4 regions of the Pseudoalteromonas sp. J2K-J599 genome follow, and region 1 is predicted to be linked to each of the others. Evidence: predicted binding sites of a transcription regulator. Region 1 holds the regulator's gene; each other region holds the start of a gene.
The links. The regulator ArgR, encoded in region 1, controls arginine synthesis, uptake and breakdown. The targets are predictions, from matches to a motif close to ANTGAATANNTATTCANT.

Region 1 (3,867 bases):
AATCGTTCTATGGAGCAGCGTAGTTAAATGAGTAGTTTAATTTTACAAGGCGTGAGCTATCACTATAACGGCACAAAGGTTATTCACGATTTAGATTTAACAGTGGGTAAAGATGAAATTGTTTGTCTACTCGGGGCGAGTGGATGCGGCAAAACAACCACATTAAAGGCGATTGCAGGTTTAATTGAAGCCAAGCAAGGGTCTATTTTTATAGACGGTAAATTAGTGAGTAATGAGCAATCGTTTATCTCACCTGAGCATCGTAACATCGGCATGATGTTTCAAGATTATGCGTTGTTTCCGCATTTAACGGTGGCAAATAATATCGCATTTGGGCTTAGTAATATGAGCAAAGCTCAAAAGCAGCAACGCGTTGATGAAATGCTTAAGCTTGTACATTTAATTGGCTGTGCTGACAGGTTTCCACACCAGTTATCGGGTGGCCAACAGCAACGCGTCGCTATCGCTCGTGCATTAGCTTATAAACCTAGTTTATTACTCCTTGATGAGCCCTTTTCAAACATCGACACACAAGTACGCTTTGAATTAATTGCCGATATACGTCGAATTATTAAGGCAACTCAAGTATCTGCTGTGTTTGTTACACACTCAAAAGAAGAGGCGTTTGCGTTTTCAGATACACTTGCCATTATGCATCGCGGTAAAATTGAGCAACAAGGCACGCCTGAGCAGCTTTTTGCAGCTCCGTGTTCAAAGGAGGTTGCAGAGTTTCTGGGTCAGGGCATATACTTAAGCGCAGAAGTGTTAACCGCAACTGAATATAAAACACCATTTGGTTTAGTCGAATCTTATGTTGAGAGTAAGCATAATGTAAGTGCAGGGCTTATATATGTGCGCCCTCATCAAATAGAATTAGTGGCAGATAACCAAAGTGACAAATTCAGCAAGCGAGCTACAATCATAAGTCGTCGCTTTATTGGTTCGGCGTATGTTTATTCGCTTGTTATTGATGAACAAGAAATTGAAGTTGCTGCACAATATGGCCAGTCATTTGAAAATAATGATCAGGTTATAATAAAAATAAAACCTCACACGGTGAATTTTTTCGAATCGTAATTAATTTGTTATTCGCTGTGTTTTTATCTGTAAAACTAAGGAATAACAATGGCGCAAGCGCAATCAGGGATTTGTGCTGAAGCAAACTTACACGGTTTGCACTTATTTTTTAATGTGTTTGATGGTCAAGACGAATCACTTCGCGCAAAGTTAAAACAAGTAAGCGCTATAGAAGAAGAGTTTAGCGATCAATTTTCAGAATCAATGCTCTCTTGTATGGTTGCTATTGGTGCGCAATACTGGCCGCATATCCTCCCTGAATACATTCCAAGCGAATTACAGAGCTTTCCCAATATAACCCATAGCGATCACCAAATGAGCGTACAACCGTGCGATTTATTTGTGCAAATTCGCTCTGACCGTGAAGATGTTAACCATTTATTTGCGCTGCAAATTTTAAAATTATTTGCCCCTGATGTTGAGCTGGTGGAGCAAATTCGGAATTTTCGCTTTTTAGATGGTCGTGATTTTAACGGTTTTATTTATGGTGGCGACACCGCACATGGAAGAAAAAAGCGCGCTACGGCTTTAATCAGCAACCCTGGTAGCTTTGAAGATCAGGGGAGCTATATTCATGTTCAGCGTTATAAACATGATTTAACTATGTGGCAGCATTTATCATTGAGTGAGCAAGAGCAAATAATGGGACGTACGCGTCTTGATAACACGCTAATTACCCCAGCGATCGAAACCAGCCATGCTTCGCGAAGTGAGCTAAAAGACGAACACGGACAACCGCTACTATTAAATCAAAGCATGCCTTATGGCGACGTGTATGAGCAGGGAATGTTATCAATTACATGCGCTTGTACGGGCACCGCATTTGAAAAAGTACTTAATAGTCGTTTAGGGGAAGGGGATTGCTACGACCACTGGCTTGATTTTACTCAAGCCGATATGGGATCTGCTTTCTTTGCACCTTCAATAGGGTTTTTAAAACAAATTTAGTTTGCTATTAAACTGTATCAAATAAAATGCGAACACGTTCAAGTGTTACATCTATTTCAGATATTTTAGCAGGAGCGATAAAAATAGTATCGTCGCCTGCAATTGTTCCTAGTACGCCATCTGCTTTACCTAATGAATCTAATAAACGTGCAATAAGCTGAGCAGCACCTGGGCTGGTACGAATGATGATCATCATTTCGTTGTGCATAATGTCGATTACTAATTGGCGTAATGGGCTTTTAGCCGTAGGTACACCCATTTCAGCAGGTAAGCAGTAAACCATTTCTTGTTTGGCATTACGTGTGCGTACAGCGCCAAATTTACTTAACATGCGTGATACTTTACTTTGGCTTATATTGTCAAAACCTTGATCTTTTAACGCATCAACTATTTCGCCTTGAGAGCCAAAATTTTCTTCTTTTAATAGTGATTTAAATGCTTTTACCAGTGCTTCTTGTTTATCTTGTGGTTGCATAGTCTTTATTCGTTTTTGTTATTTATGCCGCAAATTCTACACAAAAATGAATAATTATGCAGCAGTTGTTTAGTTAACTTGCCAGTTTGATGCGTTAAATCACATAAGTTTACGACTATGGTCGAAAATATACTTGAAATAGACAGGATAAATTTGTTTTTAGTCGCTAATTTCATTATCTTAAGAGCCACAAATGTTTCCTACCTCAAATTACGGAGAATTCCAATGAAAGTTGCTGTATTAGGTGCTGCAGGCGGTATCGGCCAAGCGTTGTCTTTATTATTAAAAACAGGCTTACCAGCTGGCTCTGAATTATCACTTTATGATGTTGCACCAGTAGTACCAGGTGTTGCGGTTGACCTTTCTCACATCCCAACAGATGTTAAAGTTGCAGGCTTTGGCGCAGACGATTTAAATAAAGCGCTTGAAGGCTCTGACATCGTTCTTATCCCAGCGGGTATGCCGCGTAAACCAGGTATGGATCGTGCTGATTTATTCAATGTAAATGCTGGCATCATCAAAACGTTAGCAGAAGGCATTGTTGCCAGCTGTCCTAAAGCGTTAGTAGGTATTATTACTAACCCAGTAAATGGCACAGTTCCAATTGTTGCTGAAGTATTCAAAAAAGCAGGTACTTACGACGCTAAACGCGTATTCGGTATTACTACGCTTGACGTTATTCGTTCAGAAGCATTTGTTGCTGAACTTAAAGGCGTAGACGTAGCAACTGTAAAAGTACCAGTAATTGGTGGTCACTCAGGCACAACTATTCTGCCTCTACTTTCTCAAGTTGAAGGTGTTTCTTTCACTGATGAAGAAGTTGCTGCACTTACTCCACGTATCCAAAATGCGGGTACTGAAGTTGTAAATGCTAAAGCAGGCGGTGGTTCAGCTACGCTATCTATGGGTGCTGCTGCAGCTCGTTTTTGTATGTCTTTAGTTAAAGGCCTACAAGGTGAAGAAGTTGTAGATTACGCTTACGTTGCTGTTGAAAATGGCGATGCAGAGTACTTTGCACATCCAGTACGTTTAGGTAAAGACGGTGTAGAAGAAATTCTTTCTTACGGCGAACTAAGCGCATTTGAAACAAAAGCAAAAAATGACATGCTTGAAACTCTGAAAAAAGACATCAAAGAAGGTGTTGATTTCATGGCGTAATAGCCGCTTTAAGCAACAAAAAAGCCTGCATTTGCAGGCTTTTTTATTGCTCAGAATTAATGTCACACTGTGTAACTAGTTAAAACTAGTGGTCGCGGTCAACCGCAATACGGGCAAGGCTTATAAGTGCTTGCTTATAGTCAGACTCAGCTAAAAAGTCTAAACAGGCAATGGCTTTTTCGGCCTCAAGCTCTGCTTTTTGCATTGTA
Region 2 (3,867 bases), 1.0 Mb from region 1:
CCCGTTGTTTCGTTAAATACGTTTTGCTCACTACCAATACAGGTTGCAAGCGACATTACATGGTTTTCACGTAGTGGATCGATAGGTGGATTTGTTACTTGCGCAAATTTTTGGCGGAAGTAATCATAAAGTGAACGATGCCCTTCACTAAGCACAGCAAATGGCGTGTCATCACCCATTGAGCCTGTCGCTTCTTGGCCGTTTTCACCCATTACACGAATAACGCTATCAAGCTCTTCGTTGGTATAACCAAACATTTTTTGATATTTAGCTAGCGTTTCGTCATCAAATGAGCGATTACCAGCGTCTTGCTCAGTAAGTTCTTCAAATGGAACTAAACGTTTAACGTTTTCTTCAAGCCATGACTTGTAAGGATGGCGAGATTTTAAATCCTGATCGATTTCATCCGAGTGCCAGATTTTGCCAAGTTTAGTATCAATAACTAATAATTCACCTGGACCAACACGGCCTTTTTCAACCACTTCATCGGCAGTGTAATCCCAAATACCCACTTCTGATGCAAGCGTAATAAAACCATCTTGTGTAATTACATAACGTGCTGGGCGAAGTCCATTACGGTCAAGGTTACACGCCGCAAAACGACCATCCGACATAACAATACCTGCCGGGCCATCCCATGGTTCCATATGCATAGAGTTAAAGTCGTAAAATGCACGTAAATCGTCGTCCATTGCACGGTTTTTCTGCCATGCAGGCGGAACGAGCATACGCATAGCGCGGAATAAATCCATGCCGCCAGCTAAAAATAGCTCAAGCATATTATCTAGGCTTGATGAATCAGAACCGGTTTCGTTTACAAACGGCGCTGCGCTTTGTAAATCAGGAATAAGCGGTGACGCAAACTTATAAGAACGTGCGCGTGCCCACTGGCGGTTACCTTCAATAGTATTAATTTCACCATTGTGTGCTAAATAGCGGAAAGGTTGAGCTAAAGGCCAACGCGGCTGAGTATTAGTAGAAAAGCGCTGATGGAAAACACAAATCGCACTCGTCATACGAATATCAGCTAAATCTAGGTAAAAATTAGGTAAATCCGCAGGCATCATTAAGCCTTTATAGATAGTTACCAAACCAGATAGACTTGCGATATAGAAAGCTTCATCATCAACAATGCGCTTTTCAGCGCGGCGGCGTGCTACATATAAGCGACGCTCTAAGTCTTTAGAACGCCAACCTTCTGGCGCGCTAACAAAAATTTGTTCAAAACCTGGTAATTGCTGTACAGCAATAGGACCCAACATAGATGGGTCGGTTGGTACAACACGCCAACCTAAAATATTTAGCGTTTCTTTTTCTAATTCTTCGCTAAGTATTTGTTTTGCAGCTTGTGCTAAAACAGGGTCTGAATTTAAAAATATCATACCCACTGCGTAGTTTTTGCCTAAGTGCCAATTATGTTCACTGGCAATTGCACGGAAAAAGCTATCTGGTTTTTGTAATAATAAACCACAGCCATCACCTGTTTTACCATCGGCAGATATACCGCCACGGTGCTGCATGCGATCAAGCCCCGTAATAGCAGTACGAATAAGCCTATGACTAGCTTGACCATTAACTTGGGCTATTAAGCCAAAGCCACAATTTTCTTTTTCTAACTTTGAGTCGTATAACATAGACCCCTCCCCTTGCTGCACTGTTAGCGTGGATGAACTGCTCGACGATTTGCTAACAGACGGACAAAACTAGCCTCTATCTTAAATAGAGTCAATAGCACTTTGAATACATATTCACATTCTTGAATATTTCTCACTTCATAGCAAGATTTCTTTTTATCATTATTTTTAACATTTAGCGTTATTTTAACCACTATTTTTTCATGACACTGGTGTCAAGTTTAACATATTGTAAAAAACACAAGCACCCAAAGGTGCAGCTTACGTAAACGTAAAGGCAGGTAAAAGTGAATAAGTATTCAACACATGAAGGGCTATTCAGTTAACATTTAGATAGTTTTATGCTATTTCATTACTTTAATGGCTTAACATCCCCGATTATTGCTGCTCATTAGTATAGTTATGAAAGTTCATGTCCTTTTTTGTACATTAATAGTGAATTTTTATTTAAAGCGGTGTCCGATGCGGACATAAAACTGTCCGCGGACATCATTTTCAAGAACAAAAAATAAAAAGCACTTTAATATCAATGTGATAATAGTTGGCATATTAATCGTATAGCTTTACATATAATCGCTAATTGGAATTACCATGTTTACTCTAAGCTTATTTTTGCTCTCTCCTATTGCCGCCATTTGCACAGCAGCTTTATTACTGCTGTGCGAAAAATACATAAAAGCAATGTAGGGGGAATTAAATAATTAAAGATACCAGTGCACAAGACGTACAAGTAAAGGCACCTATAAACTATAAAAAATACGCGATCATCACTGCGGTTATTTTCATTGCAGCCTCTACAATTGCTTATATTTTTTTAACGAGTCATAGCGCTAAAAGCTCTATTAGCCGCTCAAAAGTACAGGTTGCAAAAGTACATGTTAAAGCGCTCATTCGAGATATTGCCGCCAGTGGTAAAATTGTTGCTGCTAATGCTCCTAAAATCTACAGTCCAGAACGTGGATTTATAGATTTAAAAGTAAAGGCCGGCGATACAGTAAAGCAAGGCAACACACTTGCCCTGCTGCAAAGCCCTGAGTTAACTAACGAATTAAAGCAACAGGAGTCTGTACTTAAAAGACTACAAGGCGAGCAGCAAAGGCAGCATTTGCAAGCAAGACGCCAAACACTCACTTTAAATAAAACACTCGATATGGCACAAGTTGAGCTTAATGCCGCTGAGCGCGAAAATCGCCGGGCGCAGTTATCAATTCAAAAGCACTTAATTAGCCAAATTGATCTTGAAAAAGCAGTTGATGATTTATCACGTGCAAAGCTCTCATATAAACATGCACAACAAGAGGTATTGCTTGCCAAAGACACGCTCGCCTTCGAGTCACAAGCCGCTAAAAGTGATGTGACCCGCCAACAACTTATCGTTGATGATTTAATCAGAAAAGTAAGCAACCTATCTATTAAGGCTACCGTTACTGGGATCGTGGGTAACCTATTAGTGCAACAAAAAGCCGCAGTGACGCAAAGCCAACCTCTTATGACTCTCGTCGACTTAAGTAATTTCGAAGCGGAACTTCAAGTACCTGAAAGTTACGCCAACGAATTAGGACTCGGTATGGAAGTAGAGCTTAAGTTAGGCAATGAAACAGTGATGGGGAATTTATCCGCCATATCACCAGAAGTTAATAATCGTGAAGTAACAGCACGCGTCCGATTTAAAGGTGTTACTAACAACATCCGTCAAAACCAACGCTTAACTGCTCGTATTTTACTCGACAACCGAGAAGGTGTAATGCAAGTAAAGCGCGGTGCATTTATGCAGCAAGGCGGAATTGTTGCTTATAAGGTAGAAGGCAATATTGCAAAGCGTATACCTATTACAATAGGCGCTACCAGCATTAATGCGGTTGAGCTTTTGAGCGGACTAAAAGAAAACGATGAGATTATTATTTCAAGCTACAGCGACTTTAAGCAAGCCGATACGATTTTATTAAATTAAACAGACGTTCTCAACCAACGCTAAAAATAATTAGGAACAACCATGTTACAAATGAACAATGTAAGTAAAGTATACCAAACAGAAATGGTACAAACCCATGCGCTTCGAGACTTTAACCTGCAAGTAAACGAAGGCGAATTTATTGCTGTTACCGGTCCTAGCGGCTCAGGAAAAACAACCTTTTTAAATATTGCAGGTATGCTCGAGCCTTTTAACGAAGGTGAATACCTGTTGGATGGTGTTAATGTTGGCAGCCTAAACGATAACCAACGTGCTGATTTA
Region 3 (3,867 bases), 690 kb from region 1:
CTAAATTAAATCGTGGTTGCACTAACAATATCGCCAGTTTGCAAATGCAATGCATCTGCTACTTCTTGCGATAAAATAAGGCTTTTTGCGCGCTCGTCAAATGTCATTGGTGCAACGGTTGCTCTAAAATCTTCAAGCTTTTCGTTAGCTAGTAACACCATGGTGTCGCCAGTCATTTCGCCAATTTCAACGTTAAAGTTATTTGCATTACGAATCGTCGCAATGTTATCTACTTTTGCTTCAACCGTTGGGCCGCCGTCAAAAATGTCTACGTAGCCATTAAACGTAAAGCCTTCGCTTTTTAATAACTCGATTGCTGGGCGAGTGTTGTCGTGTACTTTACCTATTACGGCTTGCGCATCTTTACTTAGCAAGTTTACGTAAATTGGGTATTTAGGCATTAGTTCAGCAATGAAAACTTTTTGGCCAATACCTGTTAGGTAATCGGCTGTTGGAAAATCCATTGAGAAAAAGTGCTCTTCAAGCCACTGCCAAAAAGGGCTGCTGCCGTTTTCGTCAGACACACCGCGCATTTCTGCGATTACTGTTTGCGCAAAACGCTCTTGGTGCTGTTTTATAAACATAAAGCGCGCTTTTGAAAGTAGCTTACCGTTACAATTTTTACGATAACCATCTTTTAAAAACAATGTGCAAAGCTCTGTAGCGCCTGTGTAGTCGTTACATAGCGTTAAAATATCAACCGCTTTGTATACGTCTAATGTGCGCGAAGAGTGAATCACTTTACTTAAGTGATAATGATAAAATGCATCATCAAGCCCTACCGCAGCTTCAATTGCAGATGTTCCTACAACGTCACCGGTTTCGCTATCTTCAAGAACAAACAGGTAGCCTTCGTCACCGGGTTGTGACGTTTGTTTAGCAAAAGAGCTTACTGAATGGTCTATTTTCTTTTGCAATAGTTCTTCGTTTAATGGCAAAGACGTAAAACCATGCCCTGATTCATGGGCAATTTTCAGTAATGCTGAGTAATCATTTTGCTGGATTGGGCGAAGGATCATCATGAGTCCGCTTGCTCCCTTATAAATAACGGTAAATAGGAATTGCAGGGCAAGCGGTGCTTGCCCTTAATTGGTTGGCTTAAGTCGCTTATGCGTTTACTACGCTTGCTACTGCTTTTTCAAAGCGTGCCATACCTTCGCGAATGTCCGCTTCAGGAATTACTAAAGATGGAGTGAAACGTACTACGTCTGCACCGGCAACTAATGACATAAGGCCTTGCTCAGTGCCTGCCACTAAAAACTCTTTTGCACGACCTTTGTATTGCTCGTTCACTACTGCACCAATTAATAAACCTTGGCCACGGATTTCGCTAAATACGTTGTATTTTTCGTTAACCGCGCTAAGTAGTTCATTAAATAATGCTGCTTTTTCTTTTACGCCAGCCAGTACTTCTGGGGTATTTACTGTATCAAATGCAGCTTCTGCAACAGCACACGCAAGCGGGTTACCGCCATAAGTAGAACCATGTGTGCCTACTTTAAGGTGCTGCGCAATTTCAGTTGTTGTGATCATAGCGCCAATAGGAAAACCGCCGCCAAGTGCTTTAGCCGAAGTTAAAATATCAGGTACTACGTTTAAGCCTTGGTATGCGTATAAATCGCCAGTACGGCCAACACCTGTTTGAACTTCATCAAAAATAAGCAGTGCGTTATGTTTAGTACATAAATCGCGAACACCTTGAGCAAACTCATCAGTTGGTGAAACAATACCGCCTTCACCCTGTAGAGGTTCCATCATTACGGCACATGTTTTGTCGCTAATAAGTGCTTCAAATGCAGCAAGGTCATTGTAATCGCAATGTACAATGTCGCCAGGCTTAGGACCAAAACCATCTGAATATGCAGCTTGGCCGCCAACAGTTACGGTAAAGAATGTACGACCGTGGAAACCTTTGTTGAACGCGATGATTTGTGATTTTTCTGCGCCAAATTTATCAAGTGCAAAACGACGCGCTAATTTAAGTGCTGCTTCGTTTGCTTCTGCGCCAGAGTTGGCAAAGTAAACTTTTTCAGCAAATGTCGCATCAACCATTTTTTTAGCTAGGCGAAGTGCCGGCTCATTGGTCATTACGTTAGATAGATGCCAGATTTTTTCGCCTTGCTCTTTTAATGCGCCTACTAATGCAGGGTGGCAATGGCCAAGACAGTTAACTGCAATACCACCAGCAAAGTCGATAAACTCTCGACCTTGTTGATCCCATACGCGAGAGCCTTCGCCTCGAACAGGAATTACGCTTGAAGGTGCGTAGTTAGGAACCATTACGTGATCAAATAATTCGCGATTGACTGTCATTTTATTTCCTCTTAATTGTGAGCAACACAAAACATCAAAATAGGTGTTTGGTTAATATTTGTAACCAACTTTATAGGCAAGATCAGTAACCTGATAATTGCGCAAAATTGCTTTGTGGTTCAATTTTCAGACGCACATTATTTCAGAATTACTGATATCTGTCTCGTTAAAAACTTTCATGTATCCCTTGAAAATAAAGGGCTAAAGATATTATTTCATAGATAGTGAATAACTATTTGCATAGCTATTTATGCTTATTTTTAGGCAACTAACCGCATGAGTACAGAGGCGCACACGCTTTAATCGGCAAATATGTAATATAACAATCAGATGAAAATGAATGGTTAGTCGCAAAAAAATTAACAAAAAATTCAGATTTTTAGTCAATTTGAATAGCTAAATTGGTAAAATTACTCGATTGGAGGGTTTTTAGTTCCGTTTTAGTGAACTTAAAGTGCGAAAACCAGCTTAGAGCTTCATCAGGTTCAATAAGTTGATGTTCTTTTAAATTAAGATATTGAGAATAGCACCGTGCCTTTAGCATTACTTCTGTTAATGGCAGTAATGTATCGCCCTTATCTACCCCATTTACTAGCTGCTGCATTACCCCTTTAAACGGTAAATATTTAAAAGCCATTTTGTCTATTACCTTAGCGCTTACTTCTATCGATTTATTGCTAAGTAGAGTAGTTAAAAATAGCGGGTCGGGCTGAAGCTCTAATAATGCGGTGTGTAAATCTTTTTGGTTTTCATTTCGGGCTAGCTGTACTTTACGTTGCCATATTTGCTCAAACGTTTTTAAGTACAAGCGCACTAATGCAATTCGCCCTACATCTAAAAGCATCCCAAGGGTAAATGCATGAACGTCATTTACATTATTAATTTGTGCAATTTTTTGCGCAGCAATGGCGTTTGCCATGGCACTGTCACGTAAACGACGTTTTAATAACGAAAATGGTTCGGTGCTATGTGGCATCCAATGGCGGGCAGCAAATGTAGGAATAACTAGCTGTAAGTTATCAAGGCCAATATAACGAAGGGCGAGCGATGGCTTATCTACTTTTACAGACGTGTTTTTACTACGTTGATTACGATAGTAAGGTAAATTAACGAGCGTTACTAACTCCCTACCCAACCAGCTTATATCATTAACCAGTGGCTCTAAACGCCCTACCGACGCTGACTTTACAGCTAATATATCGAGTATATTGGCAATGCCATCTTCAATACCTATGGTGCTATGAATTACGCCATCTATATCTTCGAGCTGCTTATATATAGCTGTTTCAATTGTTTTGTGCAGCTGTTCACTCGCTTGAGCGCGGTACTTATGATGTGCAGTACTACTTTGCTGGCGTTTATTCTGTGCGGCCACTTCAACCTGAAGCAAGGTACGCTGCTTCATGGGTTCGCCGTAATCTATATCTAATGTATGAATGAAACCAATTTGCTGATGCGCAAAGCTGTGCCCAAGCAATAAGTCATGAGCTCGTTGGCTTAGTATTTTGGCAGTACGCTGCTGGGCTACAAGTTCAGTCATGACATCCATTAATA
Region 4 (3,867 bases), on a different replicon from region 1:
ATTACGTAGTCAATTAAAATCACAACGTGGCATATTAAATTCTAATAATATTAAACAGTTATGTGCACAGCTAAATGTGTCTAATGATGTATTACTACAAGGTTTAGTACCTTTAGCTTCTGAGTATGCCGTTGCGCCAGTGTCAGATTTTCATGTAGGCGCAATTGTTAAAGCACTTGATGAAAAGGGTGAGGTAAACTTTTACTTTGGTGCAAATGTAGAGTTTGATCATCAAGCATTGAGTTTAGTGGTTCATGCAGAGCAATCGGCTATAAATAACGCATGGTTAAACGGCGCTAAAAAAATAGTTAAAATTGCTATTAGCGATGCGCCTTGTGGGTATTGTCGCCAGTTTATGAACGAACTAGCTGATGCGAAAGAGTTTGATATTTTACTTCCTGATCAGCAATTTAAACTTGCTGAATTACTGCCGCATTCATTTGGACCTACCGATTTAGGTAACGAATTTAGCTTATTTAACCCAAAACCACAGCAAGGTAATTTTAGCTTTGATGGCCTTGATGAAACCCTTGCGCGTTTTGCACTTAATGCTTACGTGCCTTACAGCCAAAACTTTAGCGCCGTAAAAATAAGTACATTTAGTGATGGTGACTTTTACGGAAGTTACGCCGAAAATGCAGCTTACAGTCCAAGTTTATCGCCACTACAAAGTGCACTAAGTCAGTTCTTTTTAGCTGGGCTTAGCTTTAACGAAAGTACGGTGAAGGGAATAACATTGCTCGAAACAGCGGGTCGTGAAAACCAGTCGCAAGTGGCAAAAGCTGTACTTGCCAGTTTTACGCATTTACCTGCACTTAAAGTAATTAGCGCACCACTTAAATAGTGGCTTGCATACAATAAAGCACAGCCAGAGCTGTGCTTTATTAAAGCGAGTCATTCTATCGAATTAACTCACTGACTGCTATAACCTGTATTAATCAAGTAATACTTTAGCTGCTTCTAATACTACTGCTACAGATTTACGCTCAATTTCACCGTGGTCTACATTTGGTATTTCTTGGCGAGTACGGTTAACAAGTACGCCTGCTACACATGCTGCTTGTAATCCAAGGGCTGCACACATAGTAAATAATGTTGCCGATTCCATTTCGTAGTTCATCACGCCCAATTTTTGCCACTCTTCGCAGCTACCTTGTAGTGATTTAGGAACGTAACCAGAGTGCGTATCGTAACGCTCTTGCCCTGGGTAGAATGTATCGCTTGATGCAGTAATACCAATATGAAAATCGATATTTAGGTTTTTACATGCTTGTACCATAGCTTGTGTTGCATAAAAGTCAGATACAGCAGGGTAGCTAAGTGGTGCAAAATGTTGGCTAGCTCCATCTAAACGTACAGACGCTTGGCTAATTAAAATTTCGCCTTCGTTAATGTGTGGCTGAATTGCACCGGTTGTACCAATACGTAAAAATTTACGCACGCCAAGTTGTGCTAATTCTTCTACTGCAATCGACGTAGATGGACCACCAATACCTGTAGAACATATAACCACAGAGTGGCCGTTTAATTGACCTAAATAAACATGAAACTCGCGAGTTTGAGCAAGGCAGGTTGGGTTGTCTAGGAATTGTGAAATACGTGCTGCACGATCTGGATCGCCTGGTACAATCGCAAGTTTTGCACCTTTAAGATCGTCAATACATAGTCCTAAGTGAAATACCTTTTCCATAGCTAAGCCTTTTATAATAATTTGTTGTCAATCTAGCATGATTGCTAGAAACGTTTATCAAGTACAGGACGATTGTCCGTTTTGTCTTAACTCTTCCAATAAAGCCTTAATAATTTTAAGGGCTAATTTGATTTATTCACCAACTATGAATATTCACTCAAGTACTTATATACGTAGCCTTGTTGCGCTGTTGACATGTTCAAGCAGACATAATAAGTATCACTCAAGCGCGTAACTACAATTAAAGTGATGATTACAAAGCTTTGCTAATATCAAACAAATTCAATGATTTAAGTTTGTAGTGAACACGTAATAGCTAACGTGTTTACTTATATTAAGCACTGACTTATTTAGCGAAGTGGCATTTATTTGAAGTTTAGGCACTTTTAGTAATTTTGCATAACTAATCAAAACTAATTAGCTACGTACAGAATAAAAACCGAAGGAGTTTATTATGAGCACACAATTTGAAGCATTTAAAAACAAAGTTGAGCACTGTTTGTGCGCACCGGGCGATGGTGTATACACAGTAAATACTGCAAAAGAGCGCAAAGCCGCACTACGTAATAAACTTTACGGACAAACTGAAAACGTTGATAACTTGTGGCGCGAGTCTTTAAACGAATTACCAAACTCACCACATAAAGCCGTTATGTTAGGTATTAGTTCAGACTGTGGCGGTGGGATATTACGCGGAGCAAACTGGGGGCCACTGTTTGTGCGCTCAGCTTTAATTGATCAGCAACCTCAGTGTCATTCGTTTGATTTAGGTGATGTACGTGTAATCCCACATTTACTTCATGACAAATACCTAAATGATGCAACCATTTCTAATTGCCAAAAAGCCTTATATGGTGATGAAGATAACGATTATTACGTAAGCCCGTTATCAATCACTGAAGATGTGTGCGACAGTTTTTACGCAACGTTTAAAGATAAAGGATTATTTGGTATTGGTGGCGATCACTCAATTAGTTACCCACTTACTAAAGCGTACTTAAAAGCAAAACGTGAGCAAGGTAAGCGCACGGCTATTATTCACTTTGACGCGCATACCGATTTACTTGTGGAGCGCTTAGGTATTGATTTATGTTTTGGCTCGTGGTGTACACATATTTTAGAATTTTTACCGGCGCCGCATCATTTAATACAATTTGGTATACGCTCAAGTGGCAAGCCTAAAGCGCATTGGGAAAATACTTTTGGTGTTAAACAGCACTGGGCACATGAAATCATTGAACGCGGCGCAGCAGCGGTTGCTGCCGACGCTATTGCACAGTTAAAAGCCGATAACGTTGATGAAATATACGTAAGCTTTGATATTGATGCACTTGATGCAGAGTTTGCATCTGCCACAGGTACGCCAGAGCATCACGGTTTAACGCCTCAGCATGCGCTTGATATTCTATCAGCCATTGCGGATGAGTTCCCGATTACGGGTGCAGATATGATGGAGATAGCGCCATTTACCGACAGCTCTTTAGTTGGTCAATCAAGCTCTGAGACGACACTTAGAGAAGGCGCTAAAATTTCAGCCTTTTTAATTAGTGCGATGAACAAGTAAGCTGCAGAAGCTATAAAGGCTAGCACTATCAGCGTATAAGTGTGCATTACATAACTAAAAACTAGCAGTTCACAAAGCCTCAGCTATATTTATTAAATACATATAATGAGTTGGTTGAGGCCTCGCTAGATGAAATTGTTGATCTTTTTATTGTTCATTAGCTGTATTAAAGTTAATGCAGCTGAAATTACAATAGTAACGGAAGTATTTCCGGACTTTCAGTACATTAATGAAGATAACAAACTCGTTGGCCGCTCTGTCGATAAAGTTCATAAAGCGCTAGAAGGTACAGGTATAAATTACACTATGTTGGCGCATAGTTGGGCCATATCCTACAATGCAGCGCTACGCGATAAAAACACCTGTATATTTTCGATTGTTCGATTACCTAATAGAGAAAGTAAGTTTAACTGGGTAGGTGAACTGGAAAGCTTTGACTCTGCCATTTATGGTCTAAAATCCAGAGGTATAAAGTTAAACACTCTCAATGATGCTAAAAAATACAAAATAGCAGTACTGCGTGATAACTTTAGTCATCATTATTTGCTTGAAAGGGGCTTTAGTGAAAGCAAGCATTTATTACTCATCGATAGCCTAGATAAAATAGATAAAC

Region 2: a site for ArgR is predicted at 1,736-1,753, ahead of gltB (glutamate synthase large subunit). Genes of this name have one in related genera too.
Region 3: a site for ArgR is predicted at 2,549-2,566, ahead of AC5NT5_RS01200 (aspartate aminotransferase family protein). Genes of this name have one in related genera too.
Region 4: a site for ArgR is predicted at 2,085-2,102, ahead of AC5NT5_RS18960 (arginase family protein). Genes of this name have one in related genera too.

The regions. Positions count from the first base shown of each region.
Region 1 is NZ_CM200271.1:3,297,577-3,301,443, reverse strand. It holds gene AC5NT5_RS14875 (ABC transporter permease) at 1-27, shown strand, start outside; gene AC5NT5_RS14870 (ABC transporter ATP-binding protein) at 28-1,077, shown strand; gene AC5NT5_RS14865 (Dyp-type peroxidase) at 1,126-2,025, shown strand; gene argR (transcriptional regulator ArgR) at 2,033-2,500, opposite strand; gene mdh (malate dehydrogenase) at 2,726-3,658, shown strand; gene ispB (octaprenyl diphosphate synthase) at 3,744-3,867, opposite strand, start outside.
Region 2 is NZ_CM200271.1:2,281,051-2,284,917, forward strand. It holds gene gltB (glutamate synthase large subunit) at 1-1,634, opposite strand, end outside; gene AC5NT5_RS10290 (efflux RND transporter periplasmic adaptor subunit) at 2,332-3,585, shown strand; gene AC5NT5_RS10295 (ABC transporter ATP-binding protein) at 3,628-3,867, shown strand, end outside.
Region 3 is NZ_CM200271.1:260,558-264,424, reverse strand. It holds gene astA (arginine N-succinyltransferase) at 6-1,022, opposite strand; gene AC5NT5_RS01200 (aspartate aminotransferase family protein) at 1,108-2,313, opposite strand; gene AC5NT5_RS01195 (HDOD domain-containing protein) at 2,693-3,853, opposite strand.
Region 4 is NZ_CM200272.1:475,954-479,820, forward strand. It holds gene cdd (cytidine deaminase) at 1-844, shown strand, start outside; gene udp (uridine phosphorylase) at 935-1,690, opposite strand; gene AC5NT5_RS18960 (arginase family protein) at 2,145-3,254, shown strand; gene AC5NT5_RS18965 (transporter substrate-binding domain-containing protein) at 3,384-3,867, shown strand, end outside.